Regions from separate parts of the Leptolyngbya sp. AN02str genome, predicted to be linked through region 1. Evidence: predicted binding sites of a transcription regulator. Region 1 holds the regulator's gene; each other region holds the start of a gene.
What was found. Region 1 encodes NtcA, which controls nitrogen genes in cyanobacteria. Its sites were predicted from a motif close to TTTGTANNNNNNNNTACAAA; they were not measured.

Region 2: a site for NtcA is predicted at 3,494-3,513, ahead of ACQ4M4_RS22855 (BMP family ABC transporter substrate-binding protein). Genes of this name have one in related genera too.
Region 3: a site for NtcA is predicted at 5,707-5,726, ahead of pirA (arginine synthesis PII-interacting regulator PirA). Genes of this name have one in related genera too.

Annotation. Positions count from the first base shown of each region.
Region 1 is NZ_JBNXVR010000002.1:245,302-255,726, reverse strand. It holds gene ACQ4M4_RS02860 (nuclease-related domain-containing protein) at 1-593, shown strand, start outside; gene hisB (imidazoleglycerol-phosphate dehydratase HisB) at 827-1,474, opposite strand; gene fabI (enoyl-ACP reductase FabI) at 1,711-2,487, opposite strand; gene ntcA (global nitrogen regulator NtcA) at 2,929-3,600, shown strand; gene ACQ4M4_RS02840 (DUF3084 domain-containing protein) at 3,866-5,260, shown strand; gene ACQ4M4_RS02835 (resolvase) at 5,297-5,719, shown strand; gene ACQ4M4_RS02830 (cation diffusion facilitator family transporter) at 5,837-6,736, shown strand; gene ACQ4M4_RS02825 (hypothetical protein) at 7,252-7,386, shown strand; gene ACQ4M4_RS02820 (DUF362 domain-containing protein) at 7,698-8,495, shown strand; gene ACQ4M4_RS02815 (bifunctional pantoate--beta-alanine ligase/(d)CMP kinase) at 8,626-10,212, shown strand; gene ACQ4M4_RS02810 (hypothetical protein) at 10,222-10,350, shown strand.
Region 2 is NZ_JBNXVR010000041.1:4,279-14,703, forward strand. It holds gene ACQ4M4_RS22850 (hypothetical protein) at 1-3,371, opposite strand, end outside; gene ACQ4M4_RS22855 (BMP family ABC transporter substrate-binding protein) at 3,791-4,972, shown strand; gene ACQ4M4_RS22860 (ABC transporter permease) at 5,097-6,206, shown strand; gene ACQ4M4_RS22865 (ABC transporter permease) at 6,292-7,230, shown strand; gene ACQ4M4_RS22870 (formamidase) at 7,298-8,329, shown strand; gene biuH (biuret amidohydrolase) at 8,329-9,015, shown strand; gene ACQ4M4_RS22880 (ABC transporter substrate-binding protein) at 9,021-10,055, shown strand; gene ACQ4M4_RS22885 (ABC transporter ATP-binding protein) at 10,122-10,425, shown strand, end outside.
Region 3 is NZ_JBNXVR010000039.1:14,724-25,148, reverse strand. It holds gene ACQ4M4_RS22350 (Npun_F0813 family protein) at 69-737, shown strand; gene ACQ4M4_RS22345 (hypothetical protein) at 1,097-2,143, shown strand; gene ACQ4M4_RS22340 (helix-turn-helix domain-containing protein) at 2,203-3,240, shown strand; gene lepB (signal peptidase I) at 3,600-4,361, opposite strand; gene ACQ4M4_RS22330 (hypothetical protein) at 4,592-4,858, shown strand; gene cobO (cob(I)yrinic acid a,c-diamide adenosyltransferase) at 4,969-5,649, shown strand; gene pirA (arginine synthesis PII-interacting regulator PirA) at 5,787-5,951, shown strand; gene ACQ4M4_RS22315 (CHAT domain-containing tetratricopeptide repeat protein) at 6,443-9,193, shown strand; gene ACQ4M4_RS22310 (universal stress protein) at 9,390-9,920, opposite strand; gene ACQ4M4_RS22305 (Acg family FMN-binding oxidoreductase) at 10,043-10,425, opposite strand, start outside.

The DNA of each region.
Region 1 (10,425 bases):
CACTTGTCCTTTTACGATTGTTTGAAAACTTGGCAACCTCACTTCAACTGACAACCGCCACTCAACAGCCCCTAATCGCACCACAGCTCAAGCTTCTCTTTGGCCTTTTGATGCTGGTATCAGCGGCCAGTCTCGTCTGGAAAGGATTGTATTTGTGGAAGCGGGCTAACCATGCTGACCAAGGTGCCAAAGGTGAGGAAGAAATCGCCAAAACACTGGAGGGTTTGGAAGCGTTGGGCTGGGAAATTGAGTATGGACGACAGCTGCGTGGCCTGGGCGATGTTGATGTAGTGTGTACATCGCCCAAAGGCAATACCTACACCATCGATGTCAAATCCCACCGTGGAAAAGTGACAACCGATGGGGAGCAGCTCTACCGCTACATCGGGCAAAACAAGCAGCCGTTTGAAAAAGACTTTTTAGAACAGGCGATGAAACAAGCACTCCGGATTAAACAGCAAAAGCGACAAAAGTTTGTCACGCCAATGATTGCTTTTTCAGACGCAACAGTGACTATTCCCTCTGGAAAGTTGCGCGGCGTTTACGTGGTAGAAAAAGCAAGACTGATCCCTTTGTTGAAAAGTTTGGGTTAAAGCGACCAGATCCTGGTCAGAAAAAGCGCCAACATTTTTCCAACGCATTTCGTGAGCGCCAAGCGAACGATGGCCCTTCATCAATGTTGGTAACCAAAGGCTGTTGGATACTCTGCTCTGGAGATCTCAAACAGCCTTTGGCTTTCTCTCCAACGTCAGGCTTAGATCAGCCGAAGTTGATTGATTGCGCGTGCGTTGCCAAAACGGGCGAGGCGGAACCCAGCAGATATTGGCTACAGCACCCCTTTAGAACTGGGGATGGTATTGGTTCGTCGAGGATCAATTTCGAGCGCCATGCGCATTGCCCGTGCAAATGCTTTGAAGGTTGCTTCAATAATGTGGTGGGAGTTGATACCGTCGAGCTGGCGAATATGGAGAGTAATTTGCGCGTGGTTGACCACAGCGACAAAGAACTCACGCACGAGCTGAGTGTCGTAGGTACCAACTCGCTGCGTCGGAATTTGCAACCCATAGCTGAGATGGGGACGGCCTGAAAAATCCAGGGAGACTTGCACCAATGCTTCATCGAGTGGAGCGACAAAGTGCCCAAATCGGGTAATGCCTTTGCGATCGCCCACGGCTTTTGCCAAAGCCATACCGAGCGTAATGCCCACGTCTTCGTTGGTGTGGTGGTCATCGATGTGGATGTCTCCGGTTGCATGCACATCAAGATCAATCAATCCATGCGAGGAAATCTGATCCAGCATGTGATCCAAAAAAGGAACTCCCGTTTCTGCACGACACTGCCCCTGCCCATCTAAGTTGAGGCTCACCTGAACGTCGGTCTCTTTGGTTTTGCGACTGACCGATGCTGTGCGACCTGTCGAAACAACAGGAACGTCGGAAGCGGTCGGTGTTGTGATGGGATCGCGGGTTTGCATAAGACTGGGATTTCGCAACAGAGGACGTCAACAAGAAACAAGCAAGGGATCAACGTGCAGACTCGCTCAACCAATTGACCCAAGAAAAGAACTCAGTCATTGAGCACTTGGCTGAGCCAACCATCAAACCCAATTTGCTCTATCTATTATGGCAGTTTGTGCATGACGAGGTTGTGCATGAAAGGTGTGCGTGAGGGATACAGCGCGCGCCCTGTATCCCCCTCTTCAGGGCAGGCCTACATGCCCATAATTTCGTAGCCCGCATCCACATATAGAATTTGACCTGTGATGCCGCTCGACAAATCGCTACACAGAAACGCTGCCGCATTGCCCACTTCTGTTTGCGTTACCGTACGGCGCAACGGTGCCACCTCTTCCACATGATGAATCATGTCTAGAATGCCACCCACAGCAGAGGAGGCTAGCGTCCGAATCGGGCCAGCCGAAATTCCATTCACCCGAACATTGATTGGCCCCATTTCTGCGGCTAGATAGCGCACATTCATTTCCAATGCCGCTTTAGCAACGCCCATTACATTGTAGTTGGGCACCACCCGCACCCCACCCAAGTACGTAAGCGTCACAATAGAGCCGCCCTCGGTCATGAGCGGCTTGGCTGCACGTGCGAGCTGCACCAGTGAATAAGCGCTGACATTTAGCGCGAGATCAAAGCCTTCGCGCGATACGTTACTAAAGTCGCCACTCAAATCATCGCGATTGGCAAAGGCCAAACAGTGAATCAGGATATCAACCTTGCCCCACTTGTCGCGCACGGTATTAAAGGTGCTCTCGACCTGCCCATCGTTTTGCACATCCAACGGCAAGAATAGGCTGGGCTGCAACGGTTCAACCAAATCGGCAACCTTTTTCTCCATCTTGCCTTTGTCGTCGGGCAGGTAGGTAATGCCCAGGTTGGCACCGGCCGCCTGAAGCTGCTGTGCAATGCCCCAAGCGATGGAGCGATTGTTGGCAATTCCGGTAACGAGGGCATTTTTTCCAGTTAAATTCAGCATTGGCGTTAGGAGGGTATGAATTTTTTTGGGCTTTTAGATGTGCCAGCGAATTAAGAATACTGAAAAAGGGGATCTAAAAGTAGGGGTTGGGTGGCAGTTCATGTGGTTGGATGAGAATTGGAATGCCACGATCCGCTAACCCTAATCTCGAAAGATGACGCATTTACCGTAGCTTGCTATACCCTGATAGACAAAGCCCACAAAACGGTCTGCAGCATCTCTTGTCAAGAGCGATTTCGCTAAATCTGGTATTCATGCAGGCTTCCTGAAGGAATCAAGTGTAGTATCGGATACAAAAAACTCTTCTAAAGTTAGTTTAAGTGTTCTAAAGTCAAAATTTCCTCACTTAGGCACAATTCGATGGTGTAGTTGTTCTTAAGCGTAGGCTGATTTCTGGTTAATAAAAAGACTACTCTCACAGGGTCCGAGAAGGCGAGGGGTATGGTGGCGACACAAGATAAGCCGTTGGCAGATGTTTTCCGACAGTTGAGCGGTGGCGTGTTTCCGCCAATGGTGGAGGCGTTTGAACGAGGCAAAACCATTTTCTTTCCGGGCGACCCTGCGGAACGGGTTTACTTTTTGCTGAAGGGAGCGGTGAAGCTGTCGCGGGTGTACGAGGCGGGCGAAGAAATTACGGTGGCGCTGCTGCGAGAGAACAGTGTGTTTGGGGTGCTGTCGCTCATTACAGGGCAACGGGCCGATCGCTTTTACCATGCGGTGGCGTTTACTCCGGTAGAGCTGCTGTCGATTCCGATTGAGCAGGTGGAAAAGGCGCTGAAGGATAATCCCGACTTGAGCATGTTGATGCTGAAGGGTCTGTCATCGCGCATTTTGCAAACTGAGATGATGATTGAAACGTTGGCCCATCGGGATATGGGATCGCGGCTGGTGAGCTTTTTGCTGATTTTGTGTCGTGACTTTGGGGTGCCCACGTCGGATGGCATTATGATCGACCTGAAGCTGTCTCATCAAGCGATCGCTGAGGCGATTGGCTCGACTCGGGTGACGGTGACACGGTTGCTGGGCGACCTGCGAACGGACAATATGATTTCCATTCACAAAAAGAAGATCACGGTTTACAACCCGGTTGCGCTAAGTCAGCAGTTTACGTAGGGCGCGGTTGGCTAAATGAATGGGTGAGATGGCAAAAAAGCTGAAAATCCTCATTTTTCGCAAATTTTGGCTCATAGGCTGATCCGTAAATGTCACACTGGAAATGGAGGAGACTCAATTTCTAGGGGTGAGGCTGCTTGATGGTAGGAGATTGACAGTAAGACGACGCGGGCCGCAGGTTGAATGGTGTGGCAAGAGTTTGCGCGTTTCCTGAAATCTCTTATCAGAATGCAGTAGGCTGTATCTGAGTTCTGCGTAGCTGACGATGACCACAGGGCTGGTCTTAATTTTGGCGATTTTGGTGTTGGGAGGGGTGATTGCAACCGTTGGCGATCGCCTGGGAATGCGAGTTGGTAAAGCACGGCTGAGCTTGTTTCGGCTGCGTCCCCGGCAAACTGCCACCTTAATCACGATCATGACCGGGATTTTGATTTCTGCGGTCACGTTTGGCATTTTGTTTGCAATTGATGATCGCTTGCGTACTGGGGTGTTTGAGCTAGAGAGCATTCAAGATGATCTGGCCAATGCTCGAATTGAGCTAGGGGAGGCGCAGGGTGAACGGGAAACCATTCAGCGCGAGCTTGATGTTGCACTGGATGAGCAGCAAGAGGCTCAGCGGCGGCTGTCGAGCATTAACCGTCGGCTAGATGAGGCGAATGTGCAGCGGGATCGGATTGAAGGTCAGTTGCGCGTGACTGAAGACCAACTCGGTAGCACCCAATCGCAGTTACAGCAAATTGAAACCAGCTACCGTCAGGCGCAAGCGGTGCTGCGTAATGTATCGGGTCAGGCCAACTCACTGCGCGAAGAAATTCGACAATTGCAGGCCGATCGCCAGCAGCAAATTTTGCAGCGAGAAGAGGAAATTGCGGAGCGCGATCGCCGCATTGCGGAGCGCGAAGCCCAACTTCGAGAGCTAGAAGCGCAGCAGCAGTACCTTACGCAAGAAGTGCAAGTGCTGGAACGGGAATTTCAGGGTTTGCGGCAGGGCAGTGTCGCCCTTTTGCGCAATCAAACCTTGTCTTCGGGGGTCGTGCGAGTTGTGACTCCGGCGGCAGCACCCCAAGCGGTGATTCAGCTTTTGGTTGAGGCCAATCGGTTTGCAGCCCAGCGGGTGCGGCCTGGTATGAATGCTGTTGAGGGGCAGGTCATTCAGGTCACGAATGCCCAGGTGGAGCAATTGGTGGAGCAATTGCAAAACGGGCGTGAGTATGTGGTGCGAATTCTGTCGGCTGGCAACTATGTAGTGGGCGAACCCTGCGTGCTATCAGGCGAGGACTGCATTCAGGTTTTTGTGGCGGCGGCTCCCAATGAGCTGCTGCTGCGGACTGGTGAGGTGGTGGCTTCTGCAACGGCTGATCCCCGACGGCTTACGGATGAAGCGTTGGTTGAGCAGTTCAACTTGCTCATTGGTACGGCGCAGTTCCGCCTACGCCAGTTGGGGCTGCTGGCTGAGGTGGTGCAGATTGCCGATGGCCGCACTGAAACGGTGGTCAACTTCTTTCGACAGATTCGGGTCTACAATCAGCCTGTTAGCATTCAAGCGGTGGCGATGGAGCCCATTTATACCGCTGGCCCTGCTCAGCTAGATCTGCTGGCTGTCAGTGGGGATCGTGTACTGTTCAGCACAGCCGAAACGGAAAGTTTGCTGCAACCTTAAGCCAGTGGTTGAAGAGGAAGTGTGACAGGTCAACGAATGACAGATCAACCAGCCATTTTAGGGTTTGATCCCGGTCGGCTAAAGTGTGGCCTCGCGGTGATGGGGTTGGATCGCCAATTGCTGTTTTATGAGGTGGTGCCTTCGACGTTGGCGATCGCTCGAATTTCTCAACTTCGTCAACAGTTCCCCATTTCGCTGTTGGTGATGGGCGACCAAACGACGGCCAAGCTCTGGAAAACTCGCCTTGAGAGCGAGCTGCCCGAACCGTTGCGGGTGGTTCTGGTTGACGAGCGCTACAGTACGTTGGAAGCACGCGATCGCTATTGGCAGATGTTTCCTCCTAAGGGCTTGCAAGCCCTGATTCCACAAAAGCTGCGCACCATCCCTCGCCCTATTGATGATATTGTCGCCATCCTGCTGATTGAGCGGTATTTACAGCGCCTTACTGATGCAGGGTAAGCCGTTTGGGAGTTTGGATTCTTAGATTTGAGATTCGTTGGGATTAGGTGGATCTCCTATCTCCCTAACCCGACTGCTATAGTCCTAGCAATTGGATTTCGCAGTGGGTGATTGGGCATGCAAAAAGATCATCGGGCACAAGTCCAACGGGTGCTGGTGCTAACTCTGGTGCTCAACATTGTGGTGATGGGCATTAAGGTGATGGTGGGCACGCTAACGGGGTCGCTGAGTGTGCTGGCCGATGCGCTGCATAGTGTTACCGATAGCGCGAATAATGTGCTGGGATTGGTCACGAGTGGACTGTCGAATCCTGAGCCCGATCGCGATCATCCCTACGGCCATCAAAAGTTTGAAGCGCTCGGTGCGTTGGGGATTGCGGTTTTTTTGGGGATTGCTTGCTTCGAGATTTTGAAGAGTGCGGTGGGGCGCATTCTTAACGGGAGCGATCCGGTTCAGATTGGCATGTTTGAACTGTGGTTGCTGTTAATGGTGTTGGGTCTCAATATTTTTGTGGCGTTCTATGAGCGGCGTGTTGGTCGGCGTGTTGGTAGCCCCATTCTGATTGCGGATGCGCGTCACACCATGAGTGATGTATGGGTGACGATTAGTGTGTTGGGTGGCTTGGTGGGGGTGTGGGCGCTGGGGTTTCAGTGGTTGGATGTGGTGCTGTCGTTTCCGGTGGCGCTGTTGGTATTCCTGAGTGGTTGGTCGGTTTTGCAGGAAAATTTGCCGTGGCTGGTGGATAGGATGGCGATCGCCCCGGAAGCGATTCACGATACGGTGATGCAGGTGCCGGGTGTAGTGAATTGCCACAGCATTGCGTCTCGTGGGGTGTTGGGGCGGCAGGTGTTTATTGAAATGCATTTGATTGTGGATGCAACGGATGTGGTGACGGCTCATGCGATTACCGAAGCGGTGGAGGATCGGCTGAATGAGTGTTATGGTCCTGCCCGCATTAATATTCATGTGGAGCCGTTTCAGTACCGCTCGGATGAAATTAGCTACGGTGACCACTAAATCCCAAATCCCAAATCCCAAATTGGATTATTTCGGTTGTTGACGGATCTTTGAGATGAGGGCGGTTCTTTGACGCTCTTGGCTGACGATGTTGAGACGTATCAGAGCACGAATGTTTAGGGCTATAGGTTTGGCTTGGGGGCGCGTCGCCCCCCAAACCCCCTGACTGGGAGAGACGGCAGCCCGTCCCTCCCAGACCCTCCCTCGGCAAAGGGGTTATCGGTGGGGGTGTTGGGTCGCTTCGCATTGGTTGGGATGGGATCAGGTTTATGTGGGGGCTGGTTCTCGTACCTGGGAGGGATTGTCGGGTGACTTTGGGATAAGGGTGAGGAGGCTCGTCTGTGGGGATCGGGCAGCTAGTAATCGGTTCCAGGTTGTTACAGAAATGGGTTCGGGTTTTACGCCTAGGCAAGGACGGGTTCCCGATCTGTAGAGGGGCGATCGCCAGTGTCTAGCATGTCACTGAACACGCGGTCAACATTCTGCAATGATGATGCCGCCATGTAGAGGAGTGAATGATGTTAACGTACGCCACAATTACGACAACACAAGGGCTTTTGGTGGAGCAACCCAAACGGCGCTCTACAGGTTTGAAGCGTGCGCTGCTGCGGTGGAAGGCTCATCAGCGTCGTCAGGGTCGTGTTGCCTAGTTGCTTAAACAGGACTTACGCAGGTGCATGATGTTTGGAGTACCAAGCACTTCAAACATCATGTAATTCTCTGGTTTTGGGATGAGGTGCGTAAGTCCTATTGAAACGTCAGTTTCGGTTCAAAGCTTTTCTGAAGTTTGCGCGCCGCGCAAACTTCAGAAGTGCCCATTTTTGCGTGCGCAACGCGCACGCAAAAATGGGCACTTCAGCTTACTCAAAACTCAGGTTATTTTGGATGGCTGAGTTCGCTTTGGGGCAGATTTTGGTAGGGTGGGCATGGCTCACCCTACACGTGTTTTTAAGATAGAACGATGCCGGAATTGGTTCACGCGGTGCAGGTCGCGGCAACGCCAGAGTTTGTCTATACGCCGCCCAAGGCTGCTTGGAATGCCACGCGCATTTTGGTCAAGCCAAATTTGGGATACCCTGCAAAGCCGCCGGTTACGGTAAGTATGGGTGTACTAGGTGGGGTGCTGCGATCGCTGCGCCAAGCTAGCCCAACGGCCGAAATTTTGATTGTGGAAGGGGTGTGTTCGCCGGTTTCTCTCAGTGAGATTGCTGGTCGCAATGGCCTGTACAACGTTATGGATGAGGGAATGCAGCTGTTGGATGCGGATACACTGCCACTGCTGGAGTATCCCAACCGATCGTCCCGGCCCATGCGCTTTCAAACGATGTGGGCTCCGGCTCTGCTGCAAGACGTGGATTGTCGAATCTCAGTCAGTGCCTTTAAACGGACGCTACTGAAGAATGAACCCCTCATTTCTGCATCGCTGAAGAATCTGTATGGCTTGTTTCCCCGATCGCGCTACAAAGCGCGCAGCGCCAACTCTCGCGGCCAGTTGCATCGTCCTTCGGTTCCCCAAGTCCTGCAAGATGTATATGACTGCATTGGCTACTGGTTTGATGGCGGTGTTGTAGATGCCGACCAAAAGTTTGTCAGTCATGATTGGAAACCAGACCGGGGTGATGCGGTTCCTGTCGGACAAGTGATTTGGGGGGATGACTTGCTACAGGTGGATCGCGAAGCCTGCCATGTGGGTGGAGAAGCGGTTCCTAGCTATATTGAGGCGATCGCCAAGCGACATTCCCTGCCCCAACAGGATTAAGGCACTGCCTGCTTTTTTTGGGAAAGCCCATTCGTCTTGTCCTGAACGAATCAGCGCGATTCAGAATTCAGTAAACTACGAAAGGTTACAACAACAGTTGGGTGAATACGAGGGGTTCCTGGAGGAAACGGTGCGCCTGTTCAAGACGATCGCAGGATTGCGAAGTTATGTATGGCAACAGCGAGAAGGCGCAGCAGAGCGGCTTCGGGATGGGGCACCCGTGGTGGGATTGGTGCCAACGATGGGAGCCTTGCACGAAGGGCACCTGAGCTTGGTGCAGCAGGCCCGTCGCGAAACCAAAGTGGTGGTTGTCAGTATTTTTGTCAATCCGCTGCAATTTGGCCCTAATGAAGACTTTCATCGCTATCCCAAAACCCTGGAGCGCGATCGCGAACTGTGCGCAGATGCTGGAGTAGATGCCATCTTTGCCCCCTCTGTGGCGGAACTGTACAGTTCTGCCGATCCCGCCGACAAACGGTTGCTCACCCAAGTTGTTCCTCCTCCCGAAATGATGGCCGTGCTGTGCGGCCCCCATCGTCCTGGCCATTTTGAAGGCGTGGCCACGGTTGTGACCAAGTTGCTCAACATCGTGCTGCCCGATCGCGCCTACTTTGGCCAAAAAGACGCCCAGCAACTCGCCATTTTGCAACGGTTGGTTCAGGATTTGAACGTACCCGTTACCCTGGTTTCCTGCCCGACGGTGCGCGAACCCGATGGTTTGGCTTTAAGTTCTCGTAATCGATATTTATCTCCAGAGGAGCGATCGCACGCTACAATTCTTTACCGTGCCTTAAACAGCGCACAGCAATTATTTCAACAAGGAATCACGCACCGCCACGAGCTAATTAACGCCGCTACTGCCGAGCTAGCGACGGTTCCCGTTGTGCGACCTCAATACATCGATCTGGTTCACCCAAAAACAATGAAGCCACTGGAGAAAGTCGAAGAAACCGGACTGTTGGCGATCGCCGCCCATCTGGGTTCCGCCCGTTTAATTGACAACGTTGTGCTACAAGCTCGCCAGCCCATTGTGGCGATCGATGGGCCGGCAGGAGCTGGAAAATCGACCGTAGTGCGCCGCGTCGCCAACGAGCTAGGGCTCTTGTATTTGGATACCGGAGCCATGTACCGCGCCGTAACCTGGCTCGTACTAGATTCGGGCATCGCCGTTACCGACGAGCCTGCGATCGCCGAACTCGTGAGCGAGTGCGACATTCGCCTCGAAAACGCCGATCAGCAAGGTATGGCTGCCCCCACCCAAAAAGTGTGGATCAATGGGCAAGACGTGACCCGTGACATTCGCTCTGCCGAAGTCACCGCCAACGTTTCTGCTGTTGCCGCCCAACGCGCCGTCCGCGAAGCTCTGGTGCGCATGCAGCAAGACTATGGCCGTCGCGGTGGTGTCGTCATGGATGGCCGCGACATCGGCACTCACGTCTTTCCCGATGCCGAACTCAAAATCTTCCTCACCGCCTCTGTGCAAGAGCGTGCCCGCCGCCGCCAGCTCGACCTCAAAGAGCAAGGCCAACCCGAAGTGAGCCTCGAAGCCCTCGAAAAATCCATCTACGAGCGCGATCTAAAAGATAGCAGCCGCGCGATCGCCCCCCTGCGCAAAGCCGAAGACGCCATCGAACTCAACACCGACCACCTCGCCGTCGAAGATGTCGTCGCCAACATCGTCAGCCTCTACCGTGAACAAGTCGTCCGCCGTCGCTAATCAGCCCTCATGCCAGGAAGAGAGGCGATCGCCCCTCTTCCTGGCATGAACCTTAGCTACAATGCAGGGCCGATGTCTCGGCACGGTTCGAGCATTCACCCCAATCCGCCCCCCTCCGCCACCCCGTTGCAGCCCTAACCCGGAGCGCGGATTGGCATTGAGCCGTCAACCCCTTGCGGGGGGTTGGGGGAGTTGAGTCCCCCAGAAAGCGGG
Region 2 (10,425 bases), on a different contig from region 1:
CACCGTTTGATTGTTTGGTCTTGGCTGCCGCTGGCCAGTTGGCACCCATCGGTGCTGAGGGCAAGGCACCATACTCCACCGCCGTGTCCCATCAGCGATCGCACACAACGGCCCGAAACCACATCCCACAGTCGAATGGTGCCATCCAAGCTTCCACTCACTAGCCGCGTGCCATCGGGAGTAAAGAGAACCGAGAGCACTGCATCGCGATGGCCTGTCAAGGTGGCGAGGTGGGTATTCGTGTGAGTATTCCACAGGCGAATGGTGTGATCTTCGCTGCCACTGGCCAACATGGGCTGAGTGGGGCTAAAGGCCACACTCCAGATCCAGCCGAGGTGTCCTTGCATACTGGTTTGCATGGTGCCGCTGGCTGCATCCCACAGGCGAATGGTGCGGTCTTGGCTACCGCTGGAGATTGTGGTTCCGGTGGGATCAAAGGCGACTGACCAGACTCCGTTACTGTAGCCTTGCAACGTTTTGACGCAGTGGCCCGAGCGGCTTTCCCATAACCGCACGGATTGATCTTCGCTGCCGCTAGCGACCAATTCAGTATTGGGGCTAAAGGCGATCGCCCCGATCCAACTCGTATGACCTGTGAGGGTTTTTAGGGGTTGCCGCCGCCGATAATCCCACAGGCGCACAGTGCGATCATCACTGGCGCTGGCTAACGTGCGGCCATCGGCACAAAAAGCAACAGTCCGAACCGTTTCCTCATGGTTGGCAAAGGTGTAAATACAGCGACCTGTCACCGAATCCCACAGCTGCACGGTGCGATCGCTCCCGCTGCTGGCCAGAACGGCTCCGTCGGGGCTAAAGGCCACACTCCACACCCAGCCCTGGTGTCTGCGTAGGGTGCGCAGGTGGTCTCCGGTCGTGGCATTCCACAGGCGCACTGTGCCGTCATAACTAGCGCTGGCTAGCAGCCATTGGGTGGGATGTGCTGACCGAGGCATGGGGGAACTGCTGGCTTTGCGAGGGGACTTGAGGCTGGCTGGGCTAAAGGCCACCGAGCGAACCTCGTGGGTGTGGCCGGTGAGGCAGTGTTCCAGCGCTCCAGTGCGCACATTCCAAATCCGAATTAAATGGTCTTCGCTGCCTGTGGCTAAGAGCTGTCCATCGGGGCTAAAGGCGACGGAAAAAACGCGATCGCAGTATCCTTCAAAGGTGCGAATACAGGCTCCCGTTTGCACATCCCACAGTTTGACTGTCCGGTTGGCGCTACTGGCTAGCCATCGGCCATCGGGGCTAAAGGCCACACTCCACACCCAGCCTTCATCCAGCCGAAAGCCGAGCTGTTGGGTGCCATCGGCCACCCGCCATAGATGAATCTCATGGTTGACATCGCCTGTGGCCAACAGTTCGCCATCGGGACTAAAGGCGATCGCCAGGACCTGGCTAAAGGTTTCGGTAAACACCGACTTGGCTAAATCGGCTCCGGTCAAGTTCACCCTCCGCAATGGAGTACGGCGTAGGTAAGCATTCCAAACAGGCAAATGAGAAAAATCCCACCCGGTCAAATCTATCTGCATTTCACACAGTAGGTTCAATAGGTTGCCAGGGGCATAGCCAATATCGTCAAAGCTGGGATTGTGACGTTGGTGTTGCTGCATCGCTTTGAGCATGTGGCGAAACTGATGGATCAGGGCTTCTCGACCAACGTCGTGAATGAGGCGATCGCATACGGGTTTCAGCAGCAGCCGAATTTGAGTGTCGCGCACGTAGTCTTTGGCCTGAGCCAGCAGGAGCGCATGGGACGACAAAAACTCCAGCGCTGGCAGTTCGGCATCAGCCTTCCATCGGTGCACATCCTGGCAAGCCCGCTCAATACTGCGTCCTGTGACATATTCCATCACCGTTGGTTGCAGCGTAAAGCAGGCTTGGGTTCGTTCGCCTGGTTTGGGAATGGCCTTTTCAATTAAGTAGCGATGCTCAAGCGCAGTCATGGCTTCGAGCAAGTGACCCAGAGAAACGGCGGGTACCAGATTGGCGCGTAGTTGCGAAAGGGTGAGGGGTTTGCGGGCGATCGCCAGCCAGTTCATCACCTGATCTTCTAACGGAGACAGGCGGCAAATTTGCTGGCTCAGCAAATCTTGAATGTCGCCAAAAACGGAGCTACCTTCGTCAAAACAGCCCAAAAACTCACCGATTCGCCCATCAAATACTTCTTGAATAACGGGGGCTACCATTTTGAGGGCCAGGGGATTACCAGCATAGTGGTCAATGAGCTGATCCCATTCCCCCTCGGTTGCCACAAACTGTCCCTTGCGGGTAAACATGGCTTGAGCCGCGTGGGTGGGCAACCCTGCTAATCGCAGCGATCGCACGGGTAAGGATTCTCCCTCTTGCAGGGCAAACCGATTGGGCTTTTCGCGACTGGTGAGCACAACCGTACTGCGATGGGCCAGTTCGCCAACCCAACGCCACAAATTGTCGTAATTTTCGTATCCCGGGAGGTAGCCGCCGCCACAGTCTCCCTGCTGCAAAATCGTTTCACAGTTGTCGAGAATGACCAGACATCGCCGCCGTCGCAAACAGCCCAGCAAGAGCATCAGCATGTCATCGACCGAGTTGGGCAGTTCGTGGTGCCGCTCATCGGCTAAAAACCGAATGAGATCCCGCAAAAGCTCTGGCAACAGGGGCGCATTTCGGAGCGATCGCCAAATTACAGCGTCAAAGGCAGCACCCGTTGGCTCTGTCATGGGGTGCTCCCCAACGATGGGCGGTGTGCTAGAAGTCGATCGCGCCAACAGGCGTTGGGCCAGCCGAATTGAGAGTGTGGTTTTGCCAATGCCACCCATGCCAAAAATGCCAACCAGGCGGCAGTGGGGATCATGCGATTCCCCGTCGGTCGGGTCGCTCACATCCCCAACAATCCACTGCTCCAAGCGCTCCAACTCGGCTGTCCGGCCATAAAACGCAGGCACATCAACGGCATCGCCCCAATCCGTTTTGGGCAAGATAGGAGGAGAGTCTTCCGCTGTCGCAATGCGAGATGAATTGGCGGTGGGAGTGGCGATCGCAGGATGCTGCAGTTCTACCCCTACAGACTCCATCTCTACCGAGTGTTCCATCGCATTGGGTTCATCGGTTTCCAATGCAACAGAGCGATTGCCCGTCCACATGGCGCAGTTGCGTTGCACAATCAGCCGAACATTGTGCTTCGTCACCTTTTCATCAAAGGCTTTGGACAACATTTGCCACAGCGAAGCACCAGCCTGCTTGACGTAGCCCAACTCATAGCCAGAACGACGCGCAATTTCTCCATAGGCGCACTCTTCCCAGGCATAGCGAAACACCACCTGCTGTAGCTTGCTCAGGCGCTCATGTTTCAATACAGCCTCAACAAATGCCAAGGCCTCGTTAGAGTTCATAGGTTCAACAGTAACATTTTTGAAATTGGGCTTTGTAGGTGCATCAAACGTTGAGTGTTCATAGCTTTTGCGCGTAGGGGCGGCGCAGTAGAGCTGTATCCTACAAACTTCCTAAAGCTTGCTTTGTAACGCAGATAACAATTTGCGATCGCCCCCCGTTACCTTTTACGAACTTTTCTCGCACCTTTTCACACCCCGAAATTCAAACCATCCTGGTACGCTCTTACTCAATCGCATCGATTTGGCTAAAACCATTGAGCTGCCGCTGTTGGGGCACTGCTCAGTGGTGCCGTCAATTGGTTTGCTATGGCTTGGTTAGCGACACAGGATTGACGTTCATCAATGGCCAACGCATCACAACGACACGTCACGACAACTTCACCACTGATAACGAACGGGAATATTGCGAGGGAGTCACCATGAGCAGCAAACGCTATCTAAATCTGTCTCGGCGGCAGGTCGTTCGGGGTCTGTTGGCTACAACAGCCTTTGGATTAACGGCCAAGTTTGGCACGGGCTGTAGTCCCGCATCGGATGGCGCTGCCACAGGTGGCGGAACCAGTGGCGAGGATGTCACCATTGGGTTCATTTACGTAGGGCCAAAGGATGATTATGGCTATAACCAGGCCCACGCCGAAGGTGCCGCAGGTATGGTGCAGCAGTTGGGCGGTGTCACCTTGGTTGAAGAAGCCAACGTTCCTGAAACCACGGCTGTTGCGGAATCGATGCGCAGCATGATCGATATTGACGGAGCCAAAGCTTTGTTCCCCACATCGTTTGGCTACTTTGACCCGCACATCATCAAACTGGCGGAAGAGTATCCCGATGTGCAGTTCTTTCATGCCGGCGGTTTGTACCAAGAAGGCACAACTCCCAAGAACGTGGGCAGCTATTTTGGCTACATCGACGAAGCGCAGTATTTGGCTGGCATCGTGGCAGCGCTTACGTCGAAAACTGGCAAGCTGGGTTTTATTGGAGCCAAGCCCATTCCTCAAGTACTGCGGAATATGAATGGCTTTACGCTGGGGGCACGCAGCGTGCGCCCTGATGCCACAACGCAAGTGGTGTTTACGGGCAACTGGGCCGAGCCGATTAAGGAAGCGGAAGCGGCGAACAGCATGGCCGACCAGGGAATTGATGTGATTACCTGCCATGTGGACAGTCCCAAAGTGGTGATGGAAACAGCAGAGCGGCGCGGCATTTTTTGCTCTGGCTACCACGCCAATCAGGCGGCGCTGGCCCCCAAGGGCTATCTCACAGGAGCCGAGTGGGATTGGACCAATATTTATTCGCAAATTGTAGGTGATGTCAAAGCAGGCAAAACCTTGATGGATGGCGGCATTCCCCATGTACTGCGGGGTGGCTTGAAGGAGGGCTTCTGTAAGCTGTCGGACTTTGGGCCAGCGGTATCGGCGGAGGCTAAGCAAGCGGTAGAAACGGCGATGGCCAAGTTTATGGATGGCAGTATGGTGATTTATGCCGCTGGTACAAAAGACAACACGGGCAAGGTGGCAATCTCTGAAACGTTGAAGCAAACCGATCCCAAGCTGGAGCAAATGGATTACTTGGTGGAAGGCGTTATCGGTTCTATCAGCAGCTAGGTTCTATGGCGTAAATGGATAGGCGATCGCCTCAGTTCTTGGAGGCATCAATCCAGGCTGTGCGATCGCATCCGTTTACGATTCCCCACAAGATTCGCATTTACATTCTCAACAGGTTCTTCATATGTCGGCTTCGTGGCGTAGAACACTGGAATCCTTTCTCATTCCGTTTGGGGCCTTGGTTGCGGCGCTAGCGCTGTTTGGCGTGTTTTGTGCGCTGTCGGGTGCCAATCCTTTTGCAGTATATGGAGCCATTTGGAAGGCGGGCTTTGGCAAGTGGAGCACGTTTCAAAATACCCTGATTCGGGCGGCTCCCCTGATGCTAAGTGGCCTTTGTACGGCGTTACCTGCTCGGCTGGGTTTGGTGATTATTGGCAATGAGGGAGCGCTGGTGGTGGGCGGTCTGGCAGCGGTTGCGACCGGGCTCACGCTGGGCACTGCGGTGCCGCCTGTGATGGTACAGGTGGGAATGGCGATCGCTGGAATGATTGCGGGTGGCATTTGGATTGGTGCGGCGGGTTGGCTGCGGCACTACCGAGCGGTCAACGAAACCATTAGCAGCCTGTTGCTGAATTACATTGCGATCGCCCTACTCAACCATTTGGTGGGTGGGCCAATGAAAGATCCCAGCTCGCTCAATAAGCCTTCCACCTTTCCCCTGGCAGACGTGAATATGCTAGGCAACATTCCCGGCACGCGGGTGCATTGGGGGCTGCTATACGGCGTCATTGCCTGCGTCATCGCCTACTTCTTGATTCAGCGCACGACCTTTGGCTTTTCTGCCCGGGTGGCGGGTGGCAACGTTCGGGCTGCCCGGGTGGCGGGTTTACCCGTGGGCAAATTGACGGTGATTGTGTGCTTTTTGGCGGGATCTTGCGCGGGCTTGGCAGGCATGGTGGAGGTGGCTGCAGTGCAAGGCGCAGCCAACGAATCGCTGAATGTGGGCTACGGCTATGGCGGCATTATGGTGGCGTTTGCCGCGCATCACAACCCGCTAGCGGCCATTCTCATTTCCTTGTTGGTGGGTGGCATTTTAGCCAGCGGTGGCATTTTACAGCGCAGCTTTGGATTGCCCGATGCCACCGTGCTGGTGTTTGAGGGGCTGGTGTTTTTGGTGGTGCTGTTTAGCGATTCGCTCTATGGCAAGTTTGCCCTCTTTAAGGAAAAGCCCGTGGTGACGACCTCATCTTCGCCGCCGCCCAGTCCGGGCCAAGAGCCTGTGGCAATGGGCTAGGGAATGGGCTAGAGCATCTGAAAAGAGAAAACAATTGGTGTCCTTGGTTGCTGTTTTGGTCTTCTGAACTGTTGTGGAGCGGGTTATGGCTACAGAAGCATTAGGCTGGTGGGGTGTACCGCTGGCGATCGCCGCAGGAACCATGCGGGGGGGAACCCCGTTCCTGTTTGTTAGTTTGGGCGAATGCCTGACGGAGAAAAGTGGCAAGATCAACCTGGGATTGGAAGGGACGCTACTGCTGGGCGCGATGAGCGCCTACGCGGTCTCTTACCTGACCGGTTCTCCCTGGTTTGGCGTATTGGCGGCGGGGTTGGCCGGGGCCGTGTTGGGCGCAATCCACGGCTGGCTTTCCCAACAACCTCGGGTCAATGATGTGGCTGTCGGGATTGCCATGATCATCTTTGGCAGTGGCATTGCCTTCTTTTTGGGCAAGCCGTTTATTCAGCCCTCGGCCCCGCAATTGCCTACCATCAACCTGGCCTCTAGCGGTATGGCTCCGGCGGTACAGGCCGCGTTGCAAATTAGTCCTTTGTTTTTGTTGGGATTGGCGATCGCCCCGTTGATGCAGTGGTTCTTCCGCTCGACTCGCTGGGGTTTGTTTGTGCGGGCAGTGGGCGATAGCCCCGAAGCGGCTCGTGCCATGGGCGTCTCCATATTTAAGGTGCGCATACTCAGCATCATGGCGGGCAGCTTTTTGGCAGGCATCGGCGGTGCGGCCCTGTCGCTCTACTATCCCGGCGTCTGGACTGAGCGCATTTCCAGCGGTCAAGGCCTGATGGCGGTGGCCCTAGTAATTTTTGCCCGGTGGAACCCGATCGCCTGTTTGTGGGCTTCGCTACTGTTTGGTGGCGCACAAGCTCTTGGGCCAGCCCTGCAATCGGTCGGCATTCGCGAAGGCTACTACCTGTTCAACGCGGCACCCTATGTGTTGACGCTGTTCATCATGATTGTTACCTGCTCACCCAAGCGATCGCTCCTGGGTGCGCCGGGGGCTTTGGGAACCGACAGCCAGGGTAGGGCTTAGACACGCCAAGCACTTGAGTCATCAAGCACGTGAAGTTCGAAAGAAAACGTTGGAAGGGTTGAGAACAATGTCTGGATTGGGTGGCTTAAACAAATCTCCAAATGGTGTTGTGCTGGGATTGGTGCAGCTACAACTGCCGAACGTGGTGACTCCCGATGACCTGGCGGCACAAACCCAGCGTATTTGCGACATGGTGGCCAAAGCGCGCCGCAACATGTCCAGCATGGATCTGGTCGTGTTCCCCGAATATTCACTCCATGGCCTATCGATGGACACCAACCCCGAAATCATGTGTCGGTTGGATGGGCCAGAGGTGGCGGCGTTTAGCCGAGCCTGCCGCGATAACAAAATTTGGGGTTGCTTCTCCATCATGGAATACAACCCCGACGGCAATCCCTACAACAGCGGCATCATTTTGGATGATCAGGGCGAGCTGCGGCTGTACTACCGCAAGCTGCATCCCTGGGTGCCCGTAGAACCTTGGGAACCGGGAAATTTGGGGATTCCGGTGTGCGATGGCCCCAATGGCAGTAAGTTGGCGCTGATTATTTGCCATGACGGCATGTTCCCCGAAATGGCGCGGGAGTGCGCCTACAAGGGAGCCGATATTATGATTCGTACGGCGGGCTATACCGCTCCTATTCGCCACAGCTGGCAAATTACCAACCAGGCCAATGCCTTCTGCAACCTGATCTACACGGCGTCGGTGTGTATGTGCGGCAGCGATGGCACCTTTGATTCCATGGGTGAGGGCATGTTTGTCAACTTTGACGGTGCGCCCCTAGTGATGGGTAGCCATCGACCCGATGAAATTATCACGGCGGAACTGCGGCCTGATCTGGTGCGCGAAGCTCGCAAGCAGTGGGGTGTGGAGAATAACATTTATCAATTTGGCCACCGGGGCTACGTGGCGGTCAAAGGCGGTGCCCAGGATTGCCCCTACACCTATATGCAAGACATGGTAGCGGGCAACTATCGCCTGCCTTGGGAGGATGAGGTCGTTCATCAAGACGGCACGTCTTGTGGATTTCCGGCTCCGACCCGTCTGTATCGTGGCCACGAACAGTTGACCGATATCCCTACCGCAGGAGGTGCGTAATGGGACGATTTGTGGAGTCTGATCCCTATCCCTATCCCTACAATGGCGACCTGCGGCCCCAAAATACGGTCGTGCTGGTGATCGATATGCAGACGGATTTCTGCGGTAACGGTGGCTATGTCGATCGCATGGGGTATGACCTTTCCTTAACTCAGGCACCGATTGAGCCCATTTCTAAGGTGCTATCGGTGGCGCGGGCCGAGGGCTACCATGTGATGCACACGCGAGAGGGGCATCGACCTGATCTCGCAGATTTGCCGGATAACAAGCGCTGGCGATCGCGCCAAATAGGGGCTGGCATTGGCGATCCGGGGCCGTGCGGCAAAATTTTGGTGCGGGGAGAACCGGGTTGGGAAATCATTCCAGAATTGGCTCCCATGCCGGGTGAAGCGGTGATTGATAAACCCGGCAAAGGATCGTTCTACGCCACCGATCTGGATCTGATTTTGAAACAAAAGGGCATTCAGAACATTGTGCTGGCGGGCATTACCACTGATGTGTGTGTGCATACCACCATGCGCGATGCCAACGATCGCGGTTATGAATGCCTACTACTGTCTGACTGTACCGGAGCCACCGACTATGGCAACCATTTAGCGGCTCTCAAGATGGTGAAAATGCAGGGCGGTGTGTTTGGTGCGGTTGCCGATTCTCAAGCCTTTATTGAAGCCATTTCTCAGGGGTAAAGCTCATGAACATTCGCCGTCGTCGGTTTCTAGAATTTGGAGCAGGAGCTGCGATCGCCACTGCACTCCACGGTTGCGTGAGTCCAGCGGGTGACACCACCCAATCCGGTGTGACATCATCGGGTTCTGGCGGAGCCGATCCGGGCAAAATTTCGATTGGCTTTTGGCCAGTAGCGGCTGGCTTGCCCCTCTTTTTAGGCGTGGAAAGAGGCTACTTCAAAGAGGCGGGATTGGATGTTGAGGCGGTAAAGTTTGCCTCTGCGCAGCAGGTGGCCGAAGGCATTATTTCAGGACGGTTGCAGGGGTCGGGAAATGGCACCGCTTCAGGGGCATTAGGTTTGGCAGAGATTGCCTCCCCTGGCCTGTTCAAGATCCTGGCATCGAATCCCAGCAATGTGGATCTGAAGCTGGAACAGTTCATTGTGGCGAAGAATAGCCCGATTCAATCCATTGCTGACTTGAAAGGAAAGCGGGTTGCCAGCGGCCCCGGTGCCCAGAACAAAGTGATTGCCGAAGCCGTACTAAAGAAAAACGGCATTGAAGGGGTGGAAGTGCAGCAACTCGAAATTCGCCAGCATGTGGCTGCCTTGGAATCGGGCCAGATTGACGCGGCCTACACCTTAGAGCCTACGGGCACTGTAGGGGAGATGAAGGGCCTGACCCGCATTTTGGAAAATGGCGTGGTGTCCACTTATATCTTGGGCGATTCCAAAGCGCCGTGGTTTGGGGGGTCGGCAACCCTCAGCACTCAATTTATTGAAACCTACCCCGAAGCGGCTAAGACTTACGCGGAAGCGTACCGACGGGCGATCGCCGATATTCGCACCAATCCCGACGAAACGCGCCAATACTTGGTGGGCTATACGGCGATCGAGGGCGATTTGGTCGAGAAAGTGCCGTTGGTGGGTTACACCATGTACGACGAGTTCACGCCGCAGGATGTGGAATACTTCCAGGCCTTTTTCGACTTCATGACAGAGTCTGGCGTGTTTGCCAAAACCGTGGATGTTGCTCCTCTGATCTTTCAACCGACGACCTAGGGGGCTTTGCACCTTTGGTTACGGATGAGTGTGATGGTTGCCAGTTGTGGTTTCTCTAGAGGTTCTATGGTTGAGGTGAATGCCCAAACCCAGATCGCGCCACCAGACGCCTGTGTTCAAATCCAAGGCTTGTGCAAGTCGTTTGGCGGACAGGTGCTGTATGAAGACTTTGATCTAACGTTGCCAAATCACCAGTTCGTGTCCATTTTTGGGCCAAATGGATGCGGCAAGTCAACGTTGATCAACATGATTAGCGGGCTGATTCCCTTTGATCGGGGCACGATTCTGATCAATGGCAAGCCAATGCGGCGATCGCGCATTGGCTATGTGTTCCAGAATTACCGCGATTCCCTCTTTCCCTGGAGGAGCG
Region 3 (10,425 bases), on a different contig from region 1:
TACCTTTGGTTAGCATGTGTCATGGCCATGGTTAGCCCGATTTCTGACATATCTCTACTAGCAGCATCATGTTTATCTTAAAGAGGCAGGATGTTGAAATAACAAGCGTTCCGCATCCCAAGAAAGATCAGCAGATTCCAATTCTTAACTATCAGGGGCAGCACTTTCGCCTGATCAGTGTGTTTAGTGCTGCGCAAGAAGAGGACGCGAAAGCATTTTGGCGAGATTTGACAGACAATCGCGGCAAAGCCTGCGTGCTGCTTGAGGAGCCTGACCGCTACAGCGTTTGGGGCAAGGTACGGCTCGATCAGTTGGCGGCTGAAGCCGACTCTGGCAAAGATGATGCCGCATCACCGGCCTACATTCAAGCCTGTCTAATCTTGCTGCAAGCGGTGTACATCGACATTGAGGACTTGCTGGGCGGGCGGCAGGCCAATCTATTCGAGAAAGAGATCACAGGGGTTTTGAAGCAGTGGCGATTTCCCCAAACCGATAGCCCAGAGAGCATCAAACAGCTCTTAACCATTGATCCCCTGGCCTCGTTACAAATGCCTGCGTGGCAGGAGCACCACCTCAACACGTTGCTGCAAGAGCTATTTCGGTTGGGTAAGCAGCATTTTGGCAATGGTAACTTTACAGGACGGGTGCTGGATGCATTGCAAGATATGCCAGCCAACGATCGCAATATGTTTTTGTCGTGGTTGGGACAATCGCCCACTGGAAAAGATTGGAAGTAGAGTTGGGGGTTTGCGGGGAGATTACGAAATTTTGCCGATAGGCGGTACTGATGTGCGATCGCCCAAGTTAAGCAATACACGAACGATTGCAAAGCTTCATCACATTTTTTCTAGAGATTGCGTTGATGTGGCAGTTAGAGCGTATCACTAATAAATTAAGCAAATGAATTCATCGAAAACGTGAAGCCAAGGTTATTCAGCGATATTATTTATCGTTGAGCAAGAAACGAGAGTGTATAGCCGATCGCGATTAGACTTTCTGGCGAGATCAAAAGCCAGTAGAAAAAGGCGTGTGCATCTGCTGCTAGTCGTTATGTGTTGAACGTTGGCATCTGCCGTCGAGTCTGAGGAGCGGATTTGTGAGTAAAAGTGCCTCTGGGTTATCAGTTCAAGTGATTGTGATTGCTGCGCTGGCTTGGGCGCTGCTGTCACTATTATTTTTTCTAATTTTTAGCACTCCCCTGCCCGACCAAGGTCGCCCTGAGTGGTATGGCATCACCACCTATGTGCTAGAAACAGCCGCATTTCTGGGAGCAGGGCTGCTGTGCCTGCGCAACTGGAAAAGCCCGCAAATTGTGAGTGGTCGTACAGTGTGGCTGTTGATTGGGGCTGGCATGTTGTCCTACTTTGTTGGCAATTTGTTGCTAGGCCAGTGGGAGATTGGCTGGGGACAAACTCCAAATGTATCTCCAGCAGATTTGTTTTATTTGCTGATGTATGTGCTGGTGGGCATTGGCATGGTGATGGCGATCGCAGCTCGTCAGCTCAACTTGGCGCCAGTTCAGTGGCTCATTTTGTTGGCCATTGCCGTTGCGGGTGCTGCGATCGCCTACGTCATCTACAACAGTGGTGGAGGCACCGAAGCGGCCCTTTTCTCGCAACCGGCCTATGCCCAAACGGCAGCCGCTCCCGAAGCAGCGGCGCCGCCAGAGGTCCCAACCGCAGACCCCGTTGCAGAACCTGCACCGGCAGCAGAGCCGACGCCAACGCCTTCAGTAACCACTCCTCCAGAGGTGACCCCTCCAGAGGCAGAAGTCACCGATACCGGATCAACCGCACCCGCTTGGGTGATCTCGTTGGATGAAGCCCTAGTCCCCTATGCTGACTGGGTTGGCCTGTTTTATGTTGTGGCGGATGTGTTGCTATTGCTGGCTGCAAGTGCGCTGCTTCTGGCTTTTTGGGGTGGCAGATTCTCTCAGTCTTGGCGGTTTATCGCAGCAGCATCGATTTGCTTCTTTATTGCTGATATGTGGTTCCTGTATGCCACAAGCAATATTGCCGATTACCAAACTGGAGCCTTACCAGAAGTGTTCTGGATCTTTAGCGCCTGCTTGTTTGGGATTGGAGCCGCTCTCGAATATGATTTATCGAGCCGATCGCGGCGGATGAGTCGGCGGCGCAGCTAAGGTTCTGCGATAGGATTGATCAGGTTTGAATCCAACCATGCTCAAATGTGAATGCCATCATGAGCAGTGGGTTGGTGTGCGATCGCAAAACGGAAGGCAGCATGGCTCCTAAGAAACTGTCTGAATCAGACAAGCAAAGTATATTAACCCTCTACCGAGAGACCGACGACACAACCTCAACGTTGGCCGCCCGGTTTGGGGTAAGTGCATCAACCATCAGCCGCATTCTCAAGCAGAGCTTGGCAGATGATGAGTATGAGGTGCTTATTCAACAAAAGCGGGGAACCGCAAAAACAGAGACCCCGCCAGAAACGGAAGCAATCCCAGAGCCAGTTGAACCGGTTGTGGAAGAAGCGATCGCTCCTGCACCTGCCAAGCCTGCCAAACCGATCAAGGTTGATAAATCCAAGCGCGACAAAGAAGCCAGCCCGACTCAAGAAAATGGTCGGCGATCGCGGCGACGTTCTTCCACCGTTGACGCTTCTCGCCAATCGGCCATCGAGCCAGACACTGAGCAAGAAGAAGCTCCTGTTGCCGTGTCTGAGGTAGCCGACGGGACCCATCGAATTGAAATTGAAGAATTTCAGCACGAAGTTCAACAAGACTTGCGGCTCTCGGCTCACGAACAGCCCGACGACGATGACGACCTAGACGATGACGATGACCTAGATGACGACCTAGACGATGACCTAGATGACGACCTAGACGATGACCTAGACGATGAGTTTGCTTCCAGTGAAGGAGACGGACTCAATCTGGCCGCAATGCATGTTCAAGGAGACGTGCTGCTACAGATTTTGCCACTCTCAGAAGCCAGCTTGCCTCGAACCTGCTACTTGGTTGTTGATCGGTCATCCGAGCTGATTACCCGGCCCCTGAGCGACTTTGCTGACTTAGGGCAAATTCCCGAAGCCGAAAGCAACGAACGAACGCTTCCTGTGTTTGATAACCATCGGGTTGCAAAGCGATTTATGCGGCGGATGCAGCGCGTTGTCAAAGTTCCTGATTGCAAAGTGTTCTTTAAGGCCAGTCCCTATTTACAAGCAAAGGGCATTACGCGCTTACTCATTGATGGGCGTATTTACTCGCTAAACTAGCTTGCTTTTAAGTAAACAGGGCTTATGCAAGCCCACCAAATAAGTGTGTTGGTGTTGTGTGTGGGGTGCGAAGCACTCCACACACAACACCAATGCGTAAATCCTGGTGAATTTAACCCCTGGGTGATATCTGCCGATCTTTGCTCAGCAGATATCACCCAGGGCCCTTTTTCTGGCCATGAAGATGGTCAGTTAACGTCAGTTTCGGTTAAGAGCTTGTTCATGGGGCAGGTGTCGCGCTCCCCATGAACAAGCTCCAATATTTAGGGCAACCTTCCTGCTCCACAGCTGACAAAAAAACTGTGCCATGCTAACCCGTTACGGGTCAGCATGGCACAGTAACAAGATTGGGAATGAATTTAGTTTGCGGATGGAGATGATGCGCCGTCCTCTGTCGAGGTTTCAGGCTGGTTGTCATAGGTTGGCATGGGGCCAATTTCGCCTAAACGCTCGGGAGGCCAGAAGCGAACAACGGCTCGGCCAATAATATTTCCCCGAGGAACATAGCCCCAAAAGTGGCTATCGTAGCTGTTGTTGCGATTATCGCCCAGCACAAGATATTCATTGTCAGGTACGACCTCTGGCCCCCACTCATAGTCCGGAGCAGCCTCTGAGGGAATGTAATTTTCTTCGATAGGTACATCGTTGATGTACACGAGGCCGTTGGTCACTTGTACCTTCTCGCCGGGTAAGCCAATGACCCGCTTAATAAAAGCATCTTTGAGGCTGGGGTTATCCGCTTTGAGCCGATCGGTTGGCGAAAACACGACAATATCGCCACGCTTAGGCGGATTGAGGTGATAACTAATTTTTTCAACAATGAGGCGATCGTTCACCTCAAGGGTTGGCACCATGGACTCGGAGGGAATGTAGCGCGCCTCTGCCACAAAGGTGCGAATGCCTAATGCCAAAATGACGCTCAGGCCAATCGTTTTTAGCCCTTCCACAAGGGGATTGTCATCACTACGGGATGAGTCTTGCTGAATCCTTGGTTCCGATACGGCCCGTTGCGCTTCTGCCGATTGGGGCTCTACTGGAGGATTAGGGTTTGGCTGATTTGCGGACTGTTCCTGCATATCGGATAAATTTACCTGGACGTTAGGATTAGGTTGGTCAGTCATCAGCAGAGGGAACAAAAGAGGGTTCTTCTACTTAATCAACTATAGGCAAACAATCTAAGATTGGCGAACTTTGGAGTTCTATAGCTCTCTTGAAACTGCCTGTCTGTCCTCGTTGTTGCACATGGTATCTCACGTGCTCAAAGTTTAGCCTGATTCTGCTCAACTGATTACCAAACTCAGGTCTCAGTTTTCCCTATTGATTCGTTCTGCCAGCGTTTTGTTGCCTTCGGGTGAATTTGCCCAAACGGATGCTGAAGTTTGGCCATTGGGCGATCGCCCGAATTGGCCTGATTGATAACGAAATGCTCGACCGAACCATAAGAACCATAGACGCAATCGGCCTGACTTTGTTGCCGAGGGCATTGATTCACAGGTCACGTTCGGAGAACCAAGCTAGAGCACAAGAACGGAATTTGACGGGTTACTCCGTTGTTACGATAGTGGGTGGGCAGGTTGATGATGCCCATGGCACCATCAACCAAACGGTAGGTGGCTAGGCTCTGTGATTTGACGCGGCATCATTCGTTAAATTTGCGCCTAAGCCAGATTGAATTGCATCATCCACGTTCCTAACCAATTCACCTCATCCATCACGGCAAGAGACCACATGACAACATCTGAGATTGACCAAGAAGCTACTCGGCTAAATGACGAGGCAACCGCCACCCTAAGCGACGAACAGTACAAGCAAAAGATGAAGCGCCGTAAAGAGGTGCAAGAGCAGAGGTTGGCTGAGCGATCGCGCGAAAAGGGCCTTGTGATCGTCAATACGGGCAATGGCAAGGGCAAAACCACCGCAGCACTGGGAATGGTGCTGCGATCGCTGGGGCATGGGTATCGCGTGGCGATCGTGCAATTCATTAAAGGTGCCTGGGAACCTGCCGAAAAAGCGGCTCTGTCTCCATGGACGACCAGCCAAAATGGCAATCCGCCCCAACTCGAGTTCTACGCGATGGGCGAAGGCTTTACCTGGGAAACACAAGATCGCGATCGCGATATTCAAAAAGCGCACGAAGCTTGGGATCAAGCATTGGCATTAATTCAGCAGCCTGATCTGCAAATGATTTTGCTCGATGAAGCCAATGTTGCTTTAAAGTTGGGCTATTTATCTGTAGAAGCCGTGTTGGCAGGGCTAGAGCAAAAGCCGGATGATACCCATGTGGTACTCACCGGACGAGGAGCCCCAAAACCCCTGATCGAACGAGCCGATCTGGTGACCGAAATGACGCTGATCAAGCATCCATTTCGAGAGCAGGGGGTAAAAGCGCAGCCTGGTATTGAGTTTTAGCGTGTTGGCCCAGGGTAGCGCACAAGGTAGAACCTCTATCACCCTGTAGTGTGAATTTCCGTAGCAATGGATACAAATACTGGGCAAAGTGATATTCTGATAGTAGAAAACTCGATGCATGTGTGCCGCTTTCAACTATGTTTAGAACCAACAAGTCTCGCCGCGACGTAATGAAAGAAACCTCCTGGACCCATCGTGAGAACCTGCGCATGAATCTTCAGCGCCGGATGGAGTCCGCCAAATCGAGAGGTGATATGGATCTGCTGCGCAAGCTAGAAGAAGAGTCGGAATATCTTGGATAGATCAAGAAACACCGATGTAAAACGCCATCGAAGCGTGAAAAGAGGACTCCTAACGGCGTCCTCTTTTCGTTTTTGGGAATCTTTTTGGGCGGTGAGCGATGAAGAGGCGACCAGTTAGGGAAAGCTGAAATCAGCGTTTTTATCGAGCGTCAGTTCTGGATAAGCCAAAATGCCCATTCTTTTGACGCAATGCGCCCGAAAAAATTGTCTTTCCAAAGGTTACACGGTGCGCAATCTTGTGAAAAGACATTCACCGAAACTGATGTCCCGATCGCGAGCGAGTAACAAGTGGTGGTTTTATGTCAGGACTAACGCAGGTGACTGATGGTTGGAGCGGTAAGCGCTCCAACCATCAGTCACCCCCAGGTTTTCGGATGACGTGCGTAAGTCCTATACGTTTGAGGCTTCTTGCTGAGCCAAGGGTGCCAAAACGGATTGATGCAAGCCATGCTGGCGATCGCGATAGTTGTCCCAAGGTTTGGTTACATAGAATGAGCACAACACAGGTGATGCGAATGTGGTGGCAGAAGGTGAGCCGTGTCGCGGTTATGACCCTGGTTTTGAGCCAGAGTGGGTGGGCGATCGCGCCTGGACTATCGGCTGAGGTGATCGCAGTGCAGCCCGCTCAGTCATCTAGCAATGCCAGTGCCGAAGCTGAGCGGTTGCTGGGGCAGGGGGCAGCTCAGTTTCAGCAGCGGCAGTGGCAAGCCGCCCAAGAGTCGTGGCAGCGAGCGCTGCAACTGTATCGCCAAGCTGGAAATCGGGTGGGCGAAGGACGCGTGTTGGGCAATTTGGCCGCCATTGCCGAAGCTCAGGGCAATGACGAGCAGGCACTGGCATTATTTCAACAAAGTTTTGAGATTGCTCGGGAGCTGAATGATGCTCGGGGTCAGAGTTTTGCGCTCATTAACCTGGGCTATGTCGCCACCAATTTGGGAGACTATGAACGGGCGATCGCCCACTTAGAGATGGCGCTTCCGATAACCCGCGCCTCCAATGATGCATCGAGTGAGTACAGCGTTCTCAATCAATTGGGAATTGTGTACCGCATTCAGGGGCAATACGAAGCAGCGATCGCCCAATTGCAGCAGGCGGCAGCATTAGCCCGTAGCTTGGGCGAAGTCGTGGGCGAGGCCAACGCACTCGGAAATTTGGGCAATACCTACACCGATCAGGGTAGCTATCCGGCCGCATTGAGCCATTACGAATCGACCCTAGCGCTTATGCGACAAGTCCAAAACCGTGTGGGTGAAGCCGGAGTGCTGCAACGGTTGGGGGTGGTGGCAAGCTTGATTGGCGATCGCACACGAGCTGAGGTCTATTTTACCCAAAGTTTGGAGATGGCCAACAACTTGGGCGATCGCCGAATGAAAGCGCAAACGCTAGGCAATTTGGGCATCGTATATTCCAACACCAATCGATTTGAGCGGGCCGTGACCGCACTGAACGAAGGGCTAGGGCTGGCTCGGCAGTTGAGCGATCGCAGTCTAGAAGGCGATCTGCTGCACTCGTTGGGCAACGTATATGCAGCCCAGCAAGCCTATCCAACCGCCACAGCCTACTATACTCAAAGCCTCGAAATTTCGCGGCAGTTAGGCAAACGCAGCAATGAAGGCTACACGCTGGGCGCATTGGCCATTGTGTATGACCAAACCCAGGACGACGAGCGTGCCATCGCCACCTACGAAGATGCGATCGCGATTCTGCAAGATGTGGGCGATCGCGCAGGTGAGGGCAAAGCGTTGTCCAATCTGGGGATAACACTCTTTGACCTGGGACGGCCTGAAGCCGCAGTTGCTCCCTTGCAGCAGGCAATCGCCATTTGGGATTCGTTACGTCCGGGTTTGAGCGATGCAGATCAAATCTCATTGTTTGAAACCCAAGCCAACACGTACCGGACACTCCAGCGAGTGTTGATCGAACTCAAGCGGTTTGATGAAGCGTTGGAAATTTCGGAACGGAGTCGATCGCGCGCATTTGTGGAGTTGGTAGCCCAACGGCTGTCGGCCCAAGCCGCAGAACGGTTTCAAACCGAACCGCTGGCGATAGAAGATATGCAGGCGATCGCCCGTCGAGAAGCGGCCACACTCGTTGAGTATTCCATTTTAAGCAGCACCGAGCTGGCCATTTGGGTGATACAGCCCAACGGCACAGTCCACTTTCGCACAACCACATTAGCCAATGTGGAAGAGTCCATTACCGAAGTTGCAGAAGAAACCCGGGTTGCTGCAGCCCTAGGCCGAGGGGCAAATCCCAACGGCACCTGGAATGCATTAGTGTCAGACACCCGATCCGCCATCACCACTAGCCGTGTTGATCCTGTTCGTGCGGTCTCGTCCCCATCGGCTCCCCAGCCGAGTGAGCAGCGACGACTTAGCCGCAAATTGCACAATCTGCATGAGATACTTATCGCTCCCATTGCCGATCTGCTCCCCACTTCTCCGACGGAGGAAGTGGTATTCATTCCCCAAAGCACGTTGTTTCTAGTGCCGTTTGCCGCACTTCAAGCCGCAGATGGCACCTATGTGATTGAGCGTCACACGATTCGTACGGCTCCTGGCATTCAAGTGCTGGGGTTGGCGCGATCGCGCTCAGAGGCTCAGGCTCACACTGGAGATGCATTTGATACCACTCGTTCGCTCATTGTGGGCAACCCCATCATGCCGAGTGTGGGAGAACCACCTCAACCGTTGGGACTCCTGCCCTATGCCGAATCAGAAGCCAGGGCGATCGCAGATTTGCTTGATACAGAAGCGATGATTGGAGCTGCCGCAACCGAAGACCGAGTACGCGATCGCCTCAAAACGGCTGAAATCATCCATTTAGCGACCCACGGATTGCTGGATGACCTGGGCGGATTGGGCATTCCGGGCGCACTTGCCCTCACTCCAACGGCCACATCCGACGGGTTGCTCACAGCCAACGAAATTTTGGAACTGTCGCTGGAGCAGGCATCGCTGGTGGTGCTGAGCGCCTGCGATACGGGCCGCGGCCGCATTACCGGCGACGGAGTTGTGGGACTGTCGCGCTCGTTTCTATCGGCTGGTGCGCCGAGTGTAATTGTGTCGTTGTGGGCGGTGCCCGATGAGTCAACTGCAACGCTCATGACAGCGCTGTACCAACATTTGCAGCACACCCCCAACAAGGCTCAAGCCCTACGGCAGGCGATGCTCACAACCATGCAACAGTATCCCAGTTCGCGAGATTGGGCCGCATTTACCCTGTTGGGTGCCGCAGATTAGCCCATGGGCTTGATGCATACGTCAGCCATTGGGTCTAGAGGCTCCCCAAAAAGCGATCGCCTGTTTTTACAAACTTGCGATCGCTTGAGCCCAGCAGAAGTCATTCCTGCTTTGCCAGACAGGAACATAACTTCTGCTATTTGTCTTGACCACTCATGATCAGCTCCTCACACCAAAAGACAATCTCAAAATATCGCTAGTTCAACAGCTCAACGGATTGTTCTGAAGTGGGGGTGGAACGGGTGGAGAGTTCCTCACCTTGAACCACCAACACCGAACAATGAGCGTGGTGCATCACATAGTTGCTCACGCTGCCCATGAGCAGCTCACCCAAACCCGATCGACCGCGTCGGCCAATCACAATTAGTCCAACGTCTTGTTCAATCGCTTGCTGGCAGATTTGTCGTCCTGGGTCACCCACCGCTTGCATGGCTGTGGTCAGCACACCCGCTTCAACAGCTTCTGCTTGGAGCGATCGCAATCGTTGCTGGCCCTCTTGCTCTTGCTGTTGCCAGAGTTCTTGCTGTCGTTTGATCAGCTCATCCGTCACGATAGGGGAATAGAAGCCAATCTCAGCCGGCATGGTGTAACCCACCTGATCTTGCATTGTCAGCACATGCAGCAAATGAAGCGAAGCATGAAATAGTTTTGCAAGTTCCAGGGCTTCTTGAAAAACCAAACGGCTCATCATCGAGTCATCCAGTGCAACCAAGAGTTTTGTAAACATAACAAGCTCCTCTAGAGGATGGAACACGCAATCCTAACGTGGACGCGAAACAACGTTAAAAATCCCGAATAAGCACGATGTTTGCCGCAAGTAGGTATGACGTAACAGTGCCAATGAAGGAGTTACTCCGAGGTTGAATCTTCGAACTGATCAATGACATCAGTGGGGATCGCACCCTCTACGCTGGGCATTGGCTCGCGTACTACCTCTGCATCCCAACGACGGGGTGTGGTAGCTGTTGCGCCGCCATAGCCCAACCGCAGCAACAGTTGAGGAGTTCCGCTTAGCAAAATGGACGATCGCAGGCGATCGCGCAGGCTGGGAACCTCGATGGGTTGGTTCAGTAATGCTGCATCAACTCCAGCAGCCCAAGCCTGTAACAGCACATGTTCCAGGGCTTGGCCCGCAATCAGCCAGTCATAAGGCGTATCAAATGCCGTGGCTATCACCGCCAGGGCCGGAGCTTCCAGCGCCAGTTGATAATCTTTATGGGCTTGAGAATTGC